Regions from separate parts of the Caproicibacterium argilliputei genome, predicted to be linked through region 1. Evidence: riboswitches for the same ligand, from Rfam matches in the RefSeq annotation. Region 1 holds a riboswitch; each other region holds the start of a gene.
What was found. Region 1 has a riboswitch for cyclic di-GMP ahead of PXC00_RS07870 (sigma factor-like helix-turn-helix DNA-binding protein). Riboswitches for the same ligand answer to the same signal wherever they lie in the genome.
Positions count from the first base shown of each region.

Region 1 (5,817 bases):
TTCCAATCCATCAAAAACGTGGGAAAGCATCCCCTCGGTATCCTCATATCGAGCGGGAGCAGTTGGGCGATCAAACCATTCCTGATGCTGGGGCTGGCGACTCTCTTTCTTAAAATCGTATTCAGCGCCTTTATCCCCGCCGCCCTGGCGCAAAATTTTGTTACAGGCGCGGTCCTGTTGGGGACGGCTCCCTGCACTGCGATGGTGTTTGTCTGGAGCAATCTCGCCAAAGGCGACCCGGCGCACACCCTTGTACAGGTTTCGGTCAATGATCTGCTGATTCTTGTTCTGTTTGTCCCACTGGTTTCTTTCCTGCTCGGCGTAAACAACGTTCAGATCCCCTGGAATACCCTTGTTTTCTCAGTCGTGCTTTTCGTCGTGGTCCCCTTGGTCGGCGGCGCTGTTACACGAGTTACAATGATCAAAAAAATGGGAGAAACGGCTTTCAATGAAAAATTCGTTTCCAAGTTTGACAATGTAACGACGCTGGGCCTGCTGCTGACTTTAATCATCATTTTTTCATTCCAAGGCAACATTCTCTTGGAAAAACCGCTTTATGTTCTGATGATTGCCGTACCGCTGATCCTCCAGAATCTTATCTCCTCTACGTTTACCTATTTGCTGTGCAAATGGACAAAACAGCCGCACAATATAGCGGCGCCGGCATCCCTGATTGCCGCTTCCGACTTCTTTGAACTTTCAGTCGCGGTAGCAATCTCGCTGTTCGGCCCAAACTCGCCGGTCGTGCTGGCCTGCACCGTCGGCGTCCTTACGGAAGTCCCTGTGATGCTGATGCTTGTCAGAATCATTACGAAAACCAAAGACTGGTATTACAAAGGCTGGCATTCTAAACCTGCCGTTCACAACTAATTTTATTTCAGGAGATGTCTGATATGAAAAAAATGCAGATTTTTGAGCCTGCCATGTGCTGCCCGACCGGGCTGTGCGGCGTTGGGGTCGACCCCGAACTGCTCAGGGTTTCCACCGTGCTGAACACGCTCAAGAAAAACGGGGTTACGGTCGAAAGATTTAATCTGTCCAGCGCGCCGCAGCAATTCATGAGCAACAGGGCCGTCAACCACTTTATCAACACAAAGGGCGTTGATGGGCTGCCCGTCACTGTTTTGGACGGAGAAATCGTGATTGCGGGCCGGTATCCGACCAATGAAGAGTTCGCCGACCTGCTCGGAGTTCCGGAAACTCTGTTCGGCGGAAAGCCGAAGACTGTCAAGGTCACTCCGAGAAGGTCGGGCGGATGCGGTTGCTCGGGAGGAAAGTGCTGCTGATTTGGTTCATACTTTCTGCTGAGAAAGAGATTTGGCACTTTTAACAAGATGATAGGAGCATATCTTCCCGAATCAGTTATGTGAATTTTTCACAAGGGACGAGGATGCTCCTTATCTTTTTATCGAAAATTGGAGGTTATCATCATGGAGAATTTTAATCCACAATCGATCAGGTTGACAAAATATCTATTTTACACGGGAAAAGGTGGAGTTGGAAAAACATCGACGGCGTGTGCTACGGCCGTTACCCTTGCGGATAGCGGAAAAAAGGCCCTTTTAATCAGCACGGACCCCGCCTCGAATTTACAGGACGTTTTCCATACGGAGCTTACAAACAAAGGGGTTGCAATTAAAGAGGTCCCCAATTTGATTGTTTCTAATCTTGATCCTATACAGGCAGCAGCTGAATACAGAGAAAGTGTCATCGATCCTTATCGCGGCAAGCTGCCCGATGTTGTAATCAGAAATATGGAGGAACAGCTATCCGGTTCGTGTACGGTAGAGATCGCTGCTTTTAATGAATTTTCAAAATTCATTACGGATGAAACGGTGCAGAAAGAATATGACCATATCCTGTTTGACACCGCCCCGACAGGGCATACCCTCCGGATGTTGCAACTGCCGTCTGCGTGGAGTAATTTCATCAGCGAAAACACACACGGGGCTTCCTGTTTAGGCCAGCTTTCGGGATTGGAAAGTAAAAAAGCAGTTTACAAAAAAGCCGTTGAAACCCTGTCCGATGGAAAGCTGACGACGCTGATTCTTGTTTCACGTCCGGAAGAAGCGCCTTTGAAAGAAGCGGAACGGGCATCCAGAGAACTGGCGGAGATCGGAATCAAAAATCAGACACTGGTGATCAACGGCGTGCTGACTTCCTATGACGACAGCGTTTCCGAGAGCCTGTATCGGAAACAACAGGATGCGCTTCGGAGTATACCACAAGGTTTGAAAAATTTGGCCACATACCGAATTCCGCTGCGGGCTTATAACATCACCGGAATTAATAATGTCAGGGCTTTTCTGACCCAGGATCAGTATAAGGTCCGCGATGAAAAAGTCAGGGCTAAATCGATTCCTCATCTGGAAGATGTCATTGACGATCTGTATCGCACGAATAAAAAGGTCATCTTTACCATGGGGAAAGGCGGTGTCGGGAAAACCACTGTTGCGGCTGCGATTGCACTGGGCCTTTCAAAAAGAGGAAGGAAGGTTCATCTGACTACGACGGACCCGGCCGGACACCTGAAATCTGTAATCAGCGAGGCCAGCGGCATCACCATGAGCCGTATTGATGAACAAGCCGAACTGAAAAAATATCAGGAAGAAGTACTTTCCAAGGCAAAAAAGACCATGTCCGCTGATGATATCGCTTATATCGAGGAGGATCTACGTTCTCCCTGTACGCAGGAAATCGCGGTATTCCGGGCTTTTGCCGAAGTTGTAGAGAAAGCGGAAAACCAGACCGTCGTGATCGATACCGCTCCGACAGGACATACCCTTTTGTTGCTGGATTCCACACAAAGCTACAATCAGGAGATCAAACGCTCCCAGGGCGAAATCCCCGAATCCGCACGGAAGCTTCTGCCGCGCCTCCGCAATCCTGATGAAACCGAGGTCATTATTGTGACTTTGGCCGAGGATACGCCCGTCTATGAAGCACTGCGCTTGGAGGAAGATTTAAAGCGCGCCGGCATCGAAGTGAAATGGTGGGTCATCAATTCGTCCTTCTATCGGACCGGTACAACAAATCAAATACTTTCCGCAAAGGTGAGCAACGAAATCGAGTGGATCAACAAGGTGGATGAACATTCTAAGGGGAATTTTGCGGTAATTGCATGGAGTGCTGAGGAAATCAAAGGAGATAAGCTGCTTACAATATAAGCCAGCACTTTCCAATTGGACGATGGTGTCATTATAAAGATATCATAAAATAATAGAACTGGAGAAATGAAAGATGAAAATTACAGAAGAAGCAAAATCTTTGATTCAGGCGGCATTTGATTCCAATGATTGTGACTGTTTAAAAGTATCACAGCAGCAATCCTGCTGCGGCACCTCCTTGCAATTTGAACTGATCAAATTACAAGGAGGCGAGAAGTCCATCTTCATTGACGGGGTCCCTGTTATGATGGATGACCAGACTCAAACAAGGACAGAGGTTGTGACACTTGCAGCGGAAAATGGTGAGTTGACCATTCAGGACGATCAGTCATGCTGCTGTTGATGGAAACAGTAATATAGAATCCCCCACTCCCTGCAAGTCATGTGCGCCTATCATACGGAAGCACAAGCCAAAAGACGTTAAAACAACAAAAGAGTCAAGCCAAGGGCAAACCCATTTAACGATGGGGACGCAAAGCCATAGGGTCTAAAGTGCGTAAAGCGCGCTATGACAGCCTGGCTGCCGGAAGTCGCAACCTGTAAACCTGTCCTTTTACGGGCCAGGCTTTCATCGTTTTCATAGCTTCTAACGGATAATTTGAGCAAAGATCATTTATGGCCCTGCTATGTTCCTTGGCGAAAGGGGAAACCATGAGTATTCTTTACTCCTTCCTCTTCCGGAGGCTGAAATAAAGACGGCGAATTCCGTACAGACTCGCCTCCATTAACTAAATATATTCAAAAATCAGCATTTTGCCCGGGACGGCAAAGTGCTGATTTTTTATTTTCGACAACAAAAACTCTGCCTCGACCGTTAAAGAACAGTTTCGATTTTAAGCCCTTTTCTTCTCGTAGAAGTGTGCCAAATCGGCATTGCCGATCTCCTCCGCTTGTTCTTCATTTCCGGATTTCAACAATCACGAAATGGAGGACAAGCCTATGGCGAAGTATCAGAAAAAGGAAAATTACCGGGAAAAATATCCCGACGTGAGCAAAGAGATCATTGAGGTCTTGGAGAGAAGCGACCGCCTGATGGAGTACCAGCAGTACGACATCAAAGTCGAACGGTGCAGGATCGATTATACTGGCGGCACCATTACATACATCCCCAGCCGGGAGGACTCCTATGAACGGCTTCTGGAAGAAAACAGGCAGTTCGCCGCTGCAGGCGAGAGTGTGGACGAGGCCGCGGTGAAAGCTGTGATGATCGAAAAGATGCTGAACTGCCTCAAAAGTCTTGCTCCGGAGGAACAATTACTGATCGCCGCTTTGTTTTTCAAAGACAAAAGCGAGCGTCAGCTATCCAGAGAAACCGGTATACCTCAGCGGACGATCCACGACAGAAAGACAAAAGTCTTGACGAAATTAAAAAAACTTATGGAAAAGTGAAAATTTTTCCGCTCAACCCCCTCGCTCAACGTGGAAATAAGTGAGGGGGTTTCCTCTTCTTTGTTCTTTGAAAAAATTTATATCCGGCAGCATAAATACATGAGCTGTCCGGCCGTGATGAGCGGCAGCGACATTGACGGGCGCGCCAGGACTACCTGCGGATGGGTGACAGACATCCGTCGAACCGATGGCATCGAAGGCGACGAGCGGCAAAGCCCGGTTATAAAACAGCCTGCGGTGGGTTGTTTCGCAATGAAACGGACAGTGCCAACGCTACTTCCGTCCAGCCACAGATTCAAGCAATGGGGGCGGCTCGCAGAGATCCTGGGAGAGGTGAAATTCCTATGGCGTTTGCCTGACCGGCAAACCGTTTATGCCGCCGCCCTCGCTTCGGGAAGCAGTGCCGAATAGAAGCATTGAAATGAAGAACAAGCAAGTTGTTTGAACTTAGAAACTACGCGGCAGGACAATTGCGCCCTGCCGCGCCCTTGTGAGGTCAAACCGCATCATTCAGAAACAGGGGGCTTTATATGGAACAGAAAAAAAGAGCGTGGCTGTATTGCCGCATTGACGCGCCGGAGGATGCCCACGGTATGCTGAAAGGCCAGAAAAAAGGACTCTATGACTATGCGGATCAGATGGGATTCATCGTTGTTGGCTGTTCCGAGGATTTGGGAGGCGGCCTGAAATATAATCGCCCCGGCCTGATTGAAGTCGAACATGTCGCTGAACAAGGCAGGATGGACGTCTTATTGGTAAAACAACTGAGCCGCCTCGGGAGAGACTCGGCACAAACGCTGGATTTTCTCCGGAAGCTGGAACAATCGAATATCAGGCTTTATTCACCCCTGGAAGGCGAAATCGGGCTGTTCAAAGACATCCATGCGATCCATAGGCTCACGATGGACGTGAAAGGGGAGGTCCCGTCATGAAAACAAAACAGTTGGATAGAAAGACAGAAACCATAGAGATACAAATAAACGGGATATCTGTCACATTGTTTTTTACTGCGGAGCCGAACAAGGAAGCGGCTGATTTCATAAAAAAGGCTTTGATAAATGCTTACGTAATTAAGACAGCATAATCCCAAAATACAATTTAAAGGCGGTTTTTTCTAATGTAATATGTAATATGCGAAAAATCAGCTATTTATATAGCTTTTCCCTGCTTTGTGTGAGATAATGGCGTTGGCAAAAAGCCAACTGCTCCTTGACAATTGAATAGATCAAGTGTCCGGTCTCTCACACAAAACACCAACGAT
Region 1 is NZ_CP135996.1:1,604,930-1,610,746, forward strand. It holds gene arsB (ACR3 family arsenite efflux transporter) at 1-870, shown strand, start outside; gene arsD (arsenite efflux transporter metallochaperone ArsD) at 894-1,286, shown strand; gene arsA (arsenical pump-driving ATPase) at 1,431-3,167, shown strand; gene PXC00_RS07865 (hypothetical protein) at 3,241-3,510, shown strand; cyclic di-GMP riboswitch class I at 3,605-3,695, shown strand; gene PXC00_RS07870 (sigma factor-like helix-turn-helix DNA-binding protein) at 4,107-4,556, shown strand; gene PXC00_RS07875 (hypothetical protein) at 4,617-4,967, shown strand; gene PXC00_RS07880 (recombinase family protein) at 5,087-5,488, shown strand; gene PXC00_RS07885 (hypothetical protein) at 5,485-5,640, shown strand.

Region 2 (5,817 bases), 270 kb from region 1:
GTTGTAAAGGCGTTCAAAAAAGTCCCCTGAAACGCTGTTCCTTTCGGTGTGTATTTAGCATAGTCCTTATTCCTCGTACCATCCGAATTATGAATGAGATTATAATCCGCTGTATTCATCGGGTCATCTTTGTAATAATTAGAATCCCCATTAATAGCATCTTTGCTCCAACAAAAAGTGCCAACTGACACCGGTATTTGTTTATTTTGTGATAGCTTGGAATTGCACTCTGTCAGTTTTGTTAAGAAGTTTTGTGTCGCGCCCTGAAGCAGTGCCAGCCTCGAATCCTTCGCAAATATTTTGTAATCCGGATTTCCCACATCATCCAGTAAATTTGTATCGTTGGCGTGCTTTTTTCCATCCACCGAAAGTTTCATACTGGTGGAACGATCCATCATCATGATAACTTCGGCATCTCGCTGTGACGTGTAGTTCTGAATCCGGCCGGAACGGCTTAGCGTAATTTGGGCTGTCCGACCATCTGAAAGCATTTTCGCTGTTTTGTTGAACGTGACCTGCACGGTTGGATCCGGCACAGTCACCGCGGCTTCCGCTGTGCTTCCGGCCTGAAATGTCGCACATTTTAAACCGCCGCCGCATTGGACTGTGACGGTGTTGGCATACACCGCACCGGTAACAGCGCAATCCTGAAGGGTGATTTTTGCCTCGGGTGCAAGGAGTGTTCCCAACACGCCGGCCTGCGGAGATGATAAAATCTGCAAATTTCCAGAAAGGCTTCCCGAATCCGTACAGAAATTCCACAAGATTCGTCGGGCAATGGCGTTGTATCCGGAACCCGCATTGATGCCGCCGATGGTTACCTGCGGCAGTTCAACGGAACTGCAGCCCGCAGGCAGGTGGAGATTGATTACTAAATACTGGGAGTTTTCGAGAGAAACACCATCATTTGCGAGGTCGTTCCAGTTAGAGTAATTAAGCACTTCATTAAAATCCTGATGGACTTGCTCCGCAGAAACAGTTTCGGAACCATCCCACCGCCATGAAGATTCCGGCGTTATATTCAGCACCTTTACTGCCGCATCCTTTGAGGAATCCGACACCTTGCTTAGTTTTTGCGACAGGCTATTTAATTGGTCGAAAGTTTTTTTTGCAAATGAACCGTTTTCTGTACCAAGTTCAACGGGAAACTTTTCATTTGTCACAGCTGAAAGCTGGTCGATTGCTAGAAAGCACTTGCTCTTCTTGTCAACTGCAGAGCCTTTGTTTCCACCCGGATTGTCGGGACCGTTCAACTGCACTTGACTGCCGAAATACACTTTGCCGGGTAAAGATTGAGAAATATCTTTCACTTTTAGAGTTGTGCCATTTGTGACGTCAAAGTCTTCTATGTAGTTTATATTTGCATACTTTTCCGAATCCGAGCCAGCCGCAACCTGAAACTTTGTGCCGACCTTTGTATTCGCTGTTCCATTCTGCAGCAAATACACATAATACGTTTGTCCCGGCTTCAGCCCTGTAATCGTTTTCTGCACGGTCTCTTTTTGAGTGGATTCCACCCAGAATGGCTGCCCGACCGCTGTTTTTGCTGCTTCATCCTGATAAACACAAAATTCGTAATTCCCTTTCGGTACTGTAAGGTTTAAAACGGCGGAGCCTGCCGAAGAACCGGTGTCCTGACTCCAGTTATGCGTGTTGCCGACTTCCCCATAGCTGCCGGTAAAATTTTGTACCGCCAAGTTTGCTTCTACATTCAAGTTATTTGGATTTGAAAGGGTGTTGGCGACAATGCCGAAATAGCGCGCATTGCCCAGTCCCTCGGCAATCGAAAGCGGTGTCAGCTCTGATTCGGAATCGGCTGCATGGGCGGAAGTGCCCGCGAAAGCAACGGACACGGTACAGAACAGGACAGAAAGGCTCAGCGTCATGCAAAGGAAGCGCTTCAGCCTGCCGCCCATTCTTTTGATTTTGCACAGATTCATACGCCGCCCACCCCCTATTCCAGTTGAAAATAAGCAAGAAAAAAGCCAAAACATGAAAACGACAAAAAATCGTTTCTGTTTTGGCAACTGGCTGCCGCCTCTTGGTGAGGGGCCCTATAGCTTTGCGTCACCGATTCTCATCGGCTTTGCTTTTACAAATTTGCTGTACAGGTTCTGCACTTCTGGCAGATGTTGTATCTTGGTGACAAAGATATCGTACCACAAATTTGCTAATTTGTATGTAACAAAGTTACGCAAATGGCTGTTTCCCTTTCGATTTGTGGGAAGTGGTGATTCATTTTTCCGAAATGCAAAAAATAAATTAGATTTTCCTTTTTTGTGCGCGCAATATGCACAGCTTGTAATCCGTCTTTGTGAAGTCTTCTCCGCCAAATGAGAGTTTATAGGATTTCCTGCAATTTTTTGATATCTGTTAACTGTATGGAACCGCGGTGAAGCGCTAAAGCACCGCTTTTCTGCAAATCTTTCAGCACGCGGGTAATGACTTCGCGTGCGCTGCCTAAATGGCGAGCAATCATTTCATGGGTAATCTTGAGGTGCGCAGTCCCCTGCAGACGGCTTTCTTCCAAAAGGAACGACGCCACGCGGCTTTCCAGCCGGCGGGAAAGCATTTCATTCAGCAGTGCGATCACCCGCGAAAAGCACCTGCGCTGCAGGTGCATCTGGCATTTCAAGTAGGGCACCGAGGCATTCATCAGGCAGCGGTGCAGGTGTGCCGGAATACAGAAAAGCGCTGTGTTTGGCTCTGCCTGGCACAAGACTTCATACTGTGGAGCTTCCACGCTGAAAGTTTCCGGTATGTACTCGCAAAACGACCCTTGTGTCATCCGGCAAAGCGTAATTTCTTTGCCATCTTCTGCCAGCAAATAAACCCGCACACACCCCTGCGCAACCGCAAGAATATGGTATTTTTTTGCAACCTTTGATACATTCAGCGAACCGGCCTGCACCGGAATCACCGCTGCGTTCCTTTGAATCTGCTCACGCTCCAGCGTGGGGATGTCCTCAAATGACAAAAGATTTTCCGCATTCATAACAGGCTCCTCCCAAACCAGTTCCAACGCCGCCCCAGCGGGGCTGCATTGGAACATCATTTTGCTTTTTCGGCGGTCTGTCAGACCTTGTGTGAAAAATCCTTCTTGTTTCGATTTGCTCCGATTTTTCGGATAACTGTTTTGACAGACTGCCGCAGAGATGCGTTTACAAATAATGCTTGATTTCCACAGCTAACTGCTCTGCCGCTGCTTTGTGACACGCATAGCCCGGATGCTCGCGGGAGCCCATAGTGGCAGTATCCGCAACCGGCAGCATAAACAGGGAGGTGTGCTTGTCTGCTGTCTCTGCCACATAAGTTTCGACCGCTTCGCGCAGGATGCTGTCAATCTCTGTCTTTAGCAACCCGCAGACCCATAGAATGTGCGCTTGCGGATTGCAGCGTCGAATCTTTCTGCCAAATGCCGTAATGGCGCTTTCTAAACGAGCGCGGGACGCAGCCTCCGGCGTGCCGTCTGCATTTTGTTTCTGCGCAAAAAGCCGCCCGGCCTTTTCGTCCCGATAAACCGCGGGCTTGCCAAACGCAGAGGCATCGTTCGCACCCAAACAGATAGAAACCACATCCGGCTGCCAGCCGGCAAAATCATAAGGAGCAAAAGCACCTAAAGCGGCATTATGCGTTCCCTGCAGGACTCCGCAAACCTGCTCATAATACTGTGGAATGTTGCACGCCGGATTGCCGTCCCAGCTGGAAAGAAAACCCCAGCCGCTTTGGGAAACAATGCGGAAGTCAGCGTGAAGTCGGTTCGCTGTTTGAAACGCATAATCAAACACCGAACTGAACACCATAGAATTCCACTGCATTTCCTTCTGTGCGCCGACAGTACCCTCCCCAGAGGTCAGGCTGTCCCCAATGAATTCAATCTTCCCCTGTTTCGGCGGCAGAGGGAGAAACGAACCGTCGGTTCGCACCGCGTGAATCTGCAAATAACTCGCTGGGTCGTCGTGCATGGCCTGCACCTCACGCAGAATTTTGACATTGTGCGGTATTTCTGCATCCATGCTTCGCAGTATAGGCAGCCAATACCGCCCTTTGGGCAGCATCTGTCGGCTGACAAGGGCGTCATCCACCAAAACGGCGATCCACGGCTCCAATGGGCCGTAGTCTGTCTCTACTTCGAGCCAGACTTCCCCAGCTTTCAGATTCATTTCGATTCCGCTGCCGGACCAAAACAAAGTGAGCGGATAGGCACAACCATTGGTTCTCCCAAAAATATGCAGGCTTTCAATCGCATCCAGACGAAAATCTTTCAAGGTGTTTCTCCTCCAGTCCTTTTCTATTTCCAGTATAATAATGTGGAAAATAAAAATCAAGACGCACACCGCACAGCCACAGCGGGAAAAAACCGCCAAAACTGTGCAGGATGCGTCCTGAAAGAAGAATTGCCTTATCCTTTTAAACTGTCGTAAATTTTTGTTAAGTTATCCTGCAAGCGCGTCAAATAGTCTTGATTGTCTTCGGCACTCTCCATCGTATAAATGGTTTCCACCTTTGCGCCGACTTCATCCGCAAGGGTTTGGGAGACCTCTGGACTTGCCATTTCTTCTGCAAAAATCGTAGTGACCTGATTTTTTTTGCAGTAGGAAACCAACTGTGCCAACTGCTGTGTACTCGGCTCTCCCTCCGCAAAAACATCCTCAACGCTGTTTTGTGTCAAACCGAAGTCGCGGCACAGATAGCCAAACGCCGCGTGGCCGGTCACGAAACTTTTCTTCGGAACAGATTTAAATTTTTTACTATACGTCTGATAAAGGCTGTCTAGCTTTGTAAGGTATGCATCGCGGTTTTTCTCAAAATACGCGGCATCTTCAGCATCTGCCTTTACAAGGGCCGTGCAAATGTTGCGCACTTCTGTTTCGGCGCCTTTGATGCTGAGCCACAGATGCGGGTCGTACTGACCATGTTCCTCTTTTTCCCCTGCATCTGTGTTTTGAATCGGCTTAGCACCTTTCGAAGCTTCCACGACAACCAGTTTGGAATTTTCTGCAGATTTTACGGCAGCGTCTGCCCAGCTTTCCATGCCAAACCCATTGTAAACGAAAATATCCGCCTTGCTTAAACTGACCAAATCCTGCGCTTTCGGCTCAAAGTCATGCGGCTCCGTACCATCCGGAATGATGACGGAAACATCCACTTTTTCTTTGCCAACTGCTTTGGTAAACTCCTTCATGGCATCAAACGTAACAGAAACGTGCAGAACCTTATCGGCAGCCGATGCTGCAGAACCGCTGGAAGCCGCCTGCCCTGCCTGAGAGGAAGCGCCGCCACCGCAACCGGTCAAAGCAGCAGCAGCAACCGCGGCGCTGAGCAGAACCGCAGCATATTTTTTTAACATAACCTGTCAACTCCTAAACTTTTACTTGCAAATGCGCATTGTTTGCATCTATAATAATAGGCGCACCATTAAGATTTGTCAAGCGCAAATGCAAATCATTTGCATTTGCGCAAAGGAGGAAGCAATTTGATCGAAGCAGAAGACTTAACCTTTTCCTATACAGGCACTGCCCCTTTTATCCTGCACCATCTGCAGCTGGATATGAAAGACGGCGCGTATATTTCCGTTGTCGGTGAAAACGGCTGCGGCAAAAGCACCCTTATGCGCCTGATTCTCGGCTTTTTGAAGCCCACCGCCGGAAGCATTCACTGCAGTGCCAAACGAATTGGCTACGTGCCGCAGAAAACAAGCTTTGTGAATGATGACTTTCCCATTACGGTTTATGAAGTCATGGAGTCCTATCGCAGACTGCTCAAGCAGAAAGATAAAAAAGAAGTGAATGCGTGCCTGCAAAAGGTCGGTATGCT
Region 2 is NZ_CP135996.1:1,339,770-1,345,586, reverse strand. It holds gene PXC00_RS06515 (VWA domain-containing protein) at 1-1,940, opposite strand, end outside; cyclic di-GMP riboswitch class I at 2,020-2,101, opposite strand; gene PXC00_RS06510 (Crp/Fnr family transcriptional regulator) at 2,342-2,995, opposite strand; gene PXC00_RS06505 (SGNH/GDSL hydrolase family protein) at 3,162-4,268, opposite strand; gene PXC00_RS06500 (metal ABC transporter substrate-binding protein) at 4,403-5,350, opposite strand; gene PXC00_RS06495 (metal ABC transporter ATP-binding protein) at 5,477-5,817, shown strand, end outside.
Region 2: linked by a shared signal. The riboswitch ahead of PXC00_RS06515 (VWA domain-containing protein) and the one ahead of PXC00_RS07870 (sigma factor-like helix-turn-helix DNA-binding protein) in region 1 are both predicted to bind cyclic di-GMP.

Region 3 (5,817 bases), 1.1 Mb from region 1:
GGGCGGGGATTCCGTTCGTCTGCATTGAAACGGATTATACGAATGCCGATATCGAACAGATCAGAATTCGCCTGGAAGCTTTTTCTGAACTGCTGATGCAGACCGGAAGACTGTCCGCAGCAATATGAAAATGAATACTCACCAGTTTATAAACTCAAAGCGATTAAGGAGGAACTTATGTCATTCAGCTTTCTTTTACAAGAACTGCATCGAAAAGTTATGGAAAAAACAAAAGCGGCAAAAGCACACCGCGGAATAATAACCATCGTGATTGCCGCCATTCTTGTTACAATCGTTTTTTTCGCTGTCAAAGCAAATCTTGCGCAGAATCCAGCAGGCCGGACATTAACTCCCGTTAGCAGCACTACTCAAAGCGACGAAAGCACGACAATTCCAAACGGCGGTAATCAAAACGAAACCGCTATGCAGGCTAAGACGCTCAAGCGTATCGAAAATGTTGCCTCTATTTTGGGTATTGCCGTGTTGACATCGGGAGGCATGACAGTCTATTACAGAAAAAAGAAAAACCGCGTTAAACCGCTTCCGGTACTGCGGAGTGAGGAGGAAACACATTGAAGCAGCGTAAAATTACAGCTTTTCGTATCACATGTCTTCTGATTGCCGCTGCCGTGCTCGCTTTCCTTGGAAGCAGATACCGGATTATTATTTTATTGCTCAGCATCTTCAGTGCTCTAGTTTTTGGGCGTCTCTGGTGCGGCTATGTTTGTCCGCTGGGATTTTATCAGGAACTACTTTCAATGCTTCGGAAAAAACTGCATATTCCGACGTTCCACGTGTCATTAAAGGTGAAATCCTATTTGCGTCCGCTGAAATGGATCATACTTGTATATTTTCTGGCCAGCGTTTTGTTTTTTGGGCTGCGCCCAGTTATGTATATACGGCCCGACCTTTCCTTCAGCAGCGCAGATATGAGTATCTATAAAATCATTATTGTCGGTATTGTAACGGGAATTTGTTTTCTGAAAGAAAGGGCGTTCTGTAAATACTGCCCGCTAGGGACACTCCGGGGCTTTGTCAATAAAATCAGCTTCGGAAAAATTAAAAAGGACGGCACCGCGTGTACACACTGCCGCGCTTGTCTTGAATGCTGCCCAATGGATATCCGTTCTATTTATGAGGAGCGCAACAAATCCGATATCACTCACTCGGATTGTATCTACTGTATGAAATGCATTGAGGCATGCCCGGAGCAGGATGTGCTTTCCTTTACCCTGTTTGGGAAAAAGGTATTGTCCTCCAAACGTAATAGTAAGCAGGTGAAATAATGGAAGAGCGTACATTAGAACGTTATAAGCGAAATATTTCGCGTGTTTCGGCTGGTTCACTGAAACAGTTGACGTCCGCGCGGGATATTCCCGATGGGCTTGAATATTTTACGGATGTTCTTAATAGAACATTTGTCGATTTTAAGAAGGATGACAACGAGTACATAGGCAGCTACTGCGTGATGGTGCCAGATGAAATGATATACGCATTCGGCTACAGGCCACTTCGTTTATGCGCTGGGCACAGCGTTGCGGCAATGATCGGAGACGAGATCGTCCCGCGCGACGCTTGCCCGGTCTTGAAAGCAACCGCGGGATTTCATGCGATGCGCGTCATGCCAATCTATCAGCAGTGCAGGCTGGCGGTGCTGCCGATGACCTGCGACGGCAAACGGAAGAGCGCGGCGCTTTTGTCGCAGTATCTTCCGGTTATTCCCTTGCCGATTGAAATGGATAAGTCGGAGGAACGCTTTGCGCAGAACCTGCAAAACATGCATGCTCTCATGAAAAGTATTTCCAAAGAAACGGGCCGCAGGTTCTCCAACCGGAAACTGATTGAATCCTGCAAAAGCATTAATGCGGCACAGCAGGAAGCATATAAACTATACGGCTTGCTCTCATCCGACAATCCGCCTGTCACGGGTTCACAGGTTATGGCTGTGCTGAACAGCTATTGCTATGATACGCCGGAAAGCTGGGCGCAGCACGCGAAAATACTAAATGCCGGACTTTCCCAAAAAGCAGCTGCCATGCAGCCTTTGAAAAGGAAAAAGCCGCGTATCTTTATCGCAGGCTCTCCCATTACATTTCCAAACTATAAACTGCCGTTTTTGATGGAAGGTCTGGGGGCACAGATTGTCGGAGACGAGACGTGTATGGCGGGGAGGCTTTTATATGACCCCGTTGTTCCTGATGAGTACAGTACAGACGGCATCTTACGTGCGCTTACGGCGCGATATGTCTGCGCATGTACGTGTCCGGTATTCGAGCAGACGGACGATCGCCTCAGCAGTCTCACAGAAAAACTGCGTCAGACGAAAGCGGAGGGCGTTATTTATCATATCCTGCGCGGCTGCACGCCTTACGACTTCGAATTGTCCATGGTGGAACAGCTGGCAGATAAGCTTGATATTCCGGTTCTGCGTGTGGAAACAGATTTCTCCGCCGAGGATGCAGAACAGGTAAAAATCCGTCTGGAAGCGTTTGTTGAATTGATAGAACAAAGGAGATAAATACATGGGAAACTATTATGTGGGGCTGGATGCCGGTTCGACATACCTGAAAGCGGCATTGATAAAGGATAACTGTGTTTTAGGCGCTGAACTTCTTCCAACAGGCATCGACTGTGAGGAAACTGCGGGCAAATTGCTGGAAAAGATCTATGCAAGCCAAAGTATCACACGCAATGATATCGCCGTGATCACCGCAACCGGATACAGCAGGCGCAGTATCGGCCTCGCAGATGCCACAATTTCAGAAATCACCGCTCATGCCTGCGGTGTACAATTGACAGCCCCTGAAAACGTGCATCCGCGCTTGATCATTGATATCGGAGGCCAAGACAGCAAGATCATCAGCCTTGGCCCCGATGGACATATCGTTAATTTTACAATGAACGATAAATGCGCCGCTGGAACAGGAAAGTTCTTGGAGGTCGTGGCTGATCTTCTGGAAACTACCATTGATCAGATTGCTTCGCTTGCGAAAGAGAGTACAGACCCCTGTCAAATCAACAGCACCTGCGCCGTTTTCGCCCAGACGGAAGTGATCTCTCTTCTTGCTCAAAAGAAAAGCCGAAGTGATATCCTTGCAGGTATGCATATAGCCATGGCAAACCGTATCGCCAAAATGGCGCGTAAATATAAGTCGGATGGCGATGTGATGATGACCGGAGGCGGCGCAAAAAATGATGCGCTGCGCCTGGCACTGGAGGATGAGTTGATGTGTGATATTTATAAAGCCAATTATCCGCAGTACAACGGTGCAATTGGAGCTGCTTTAATTGGTATGCGGAATGCTGAAAAAGAATTTAAAAAGTCATGAAAGTCATGAGGGAACTGAAAACCACAAGGCACTATCCGGTAGTTCACTGGAAGGTAATGTGAAGATGGTGTTCCCTATACTTTAGGTGGCTTACAGTTGCAAATCGAACGTATCGGCCCCAGTCGGTGGTATTCAGTAACAAAATAATGCTAAGGGCAAACTTGCTGAAAGGCAAGGACGCAAAGCCGAGGGTCTAAAGTGCAACCGCATGATGACAGCCTGGCCACCGTGAAGTGCGTATTAGACCTGCCCTTTTTGCGGCAGGTCTTTTCATAAATGGGTATAAAAGGAAACCGTTACCCGCCCAACAAAAAAAACGTAAGTTTGGCGGGTCAGTTTTTATGCCTGAATAAACCATTTTCTTTTTCCCTCCAAGCTTACGGGTTTGGAGGGCTTTTCTATGCGTGTTCGATATGTTATGAGTTTCAGGCGACCGCTGTTTATCAGCGGTCGGGCGTGATGAAGCGGACATCTATCTGCTACATAGTTTCTTAATCGGTAACTCGTCAAAAAAAGTCTATGCTGCGCATGGGCGCAGAGCGGTTACAAACACGAACTGACAGAACGTGTTCAATACGAACATATCTACAAGAGTGTATCAACGGACGACTATGTCCGCTGGTGCGCTCTTTTTGCGTTTTTAAGGGATATTCCCCGCTGCAGATTGCCGCCTTCTTGTCCTTCGTTTTCAACCAAATTTTGAAAATCAGGAGGACAAGCATATGTCGGAAGATAAAAAATATACGATCCTTGTAAAACACCAGCGCGTCGAAGTCAGCAAAGCGGTCTATCACGCTTACCATAAAGCGCGGGAAGCGGAACGGTATCAGGATAAAGTTGCCCGTCAATTTGAGCTTTCTCTGGAACGCTTTCAGGAGGACGGCGTTCAAGTGGAGCTTCAACTTTCCATATATGAGCCTACCGTTGAGGACAGGCTCACCCAGCAAGAACAGTTGAAGAAATTGGGGCAAGCCCTTGCTGCCTTGAATTCTGAAGAAAAGCTGTTAATCCATGAGCTGTTTTTTAACGGACTGAGCGAACGCAATCTCTCCGCAAAAATCAACGTACCGCAGAAAACTATTAATGACAGGAAAAGAAAAATCCTGCTGAAGTTAAGAAATCTCATGGAAAATTAAAAACAATCCGCTCAACCCCCTCACTTTTTCCTTTATAGAAGTGAGGGGGATTTTTATCTCTCCCGTGTTCCTTGAAAAACACCGAAATCATTCGGTTATATCCAGCAGTTCAGATACATTAGCTGTTTCGCGTGATGAGCGAAAGCGGCGTCGGGAAACACGCCAAGACCACCTGCAGGCAAGTCAGAGCTGCCTGTCAAAACGATTGCATCAAAGGTGCCGAGCGGGAAATGTTTGACCGGAAAACGATCCGTGGTGGATCGTACCGCCAAGACCGGAACAGCCTATAATGATACTTCCGTCCAGCCACAGACATCGCAATGGGGGCGGTCGCCGGAGATCCCGGCGAGGGTGAGAGTCCCATGGCAGCCATTCGTCACGCTTGCGTGACGTTAACCACTGGCTGGTCTGAATTGACTGCCCCGGCTCCGGGAAGTAGTGTCGAATAGGAGCAGCCGAAAACGAAGAACAAGTCTGGCGGTTTCATGCCAGATACCATGAGGGTAGGCGTTTTGATACGTCTGCCCTTATGCATGTGCCATGAAGCCAATAATTGCGAAGGAGGATATCGATATGGATACAAAACGAAAAGCGTGGCTTTACTGCCGTATCGACGCGCCGGAGGATACCCACGGCGCTTTAAAAAAACAGAAGGAAAAACTGGACGGATATGCACGTCAAATGGACTTCGAGGTTGTCGGGGCTTCCGAAGACTTGAGCAGCGGTCTGGATTATAACCGCGCCGGCCTAAAAGACGCGATGGCCGCCGCCAAAGCGGGTGAAGTGGAGGCTTTGATTGTTCATTCCGCCATCCGTATCGATCGCGACACAGCGAAAACCGTTGACTTTCTCCGACAGCTCAACGACTGCGGCGTGAAGGTGTACTCTCCGCTGGAAGGAGAAATCTCCGTGGAGCGGCAGGCCAAACTTTCGTCTCCATTACTCGGTTAGGAGGCGTTCAACCATGACACAGAAACAGGTAACGAATGAAATCAAATATCGGATGGCTCGAAATTTTCTAGTATCCCTTTTAAAACAGGGAAAAATCACCTCGCGGGAATACGAAAAGGCTGAGGAATACGTAGTCAAAAAGTATCGCCCGGTGCTCCGGTCGATTTAGTGGATATTGTGATAGCTATTCCCGCGTCCATGTGGTAGTGTATGTGCTAATACCAAAAAGGTATCGAACCCACAAGAAAGGAGACAGTGAAAATGAATAGCGCATACGCTCAAACCGCTGCGGGAGCGGGCAGAAACGAGATGCCGGTTGCGTGTCGAAGCCTTCAACCGCCGCAAATTCAGGTGATTGAACCCGTTCGCCCGGTTTTGGGTTATCAGCCGGAAAAGCTGCG
Region 3 is NZ_CP135996.1:2,691,590-2,697,406, reverse strand. It holds gene PXC00_RS12950 (2-hydroxyacyl-CoA dehydratase family protein) at 1-128, shown strand, start outside; gene PXC00_RS12945 (hypothetical protein) at 178-576, shown strand; gene PXC00_RS12940 (4Fe-4S binding protein) at 573-1,286, shown strand; gene PXC00_RS12935 (2-hydroxyacyl-CoA dehydratase subunit D) at 1,286-2,518, shown strand; gene PXC00_RS12930 (acyl-CoA dehydratase activase) at 2,523-3,329, shown strand; cyclic di-GMP riboswitch class I at 3,474-3,560, shown strand; gene PXC00_RS12925 (sigma-70 family RNA polymerase sigma factor) at 4,052-4,465, shown strand; gene PXC00_RS12920 (recombinase family protein) at 5,039-5,416, shown strand; gene PXC00_RS12915 (SHOCT domain-containing protein) at 5,430-5,585, shown strand; gene PXC00_RS12910 (recombinase family protein) at 5,678-5,817, shown strand, end outside.
Region 3: linked by a shared signal. The riboswitch ahead of PXC00_RS12925 (sigma-70 family RNA polymerase sigma factor) and the one ahead of PXC00_RS07870 (sigma factor-like helix-turn-helix DNA-binding protein) in region 1 are both predicted to bind cyclic di-GMP.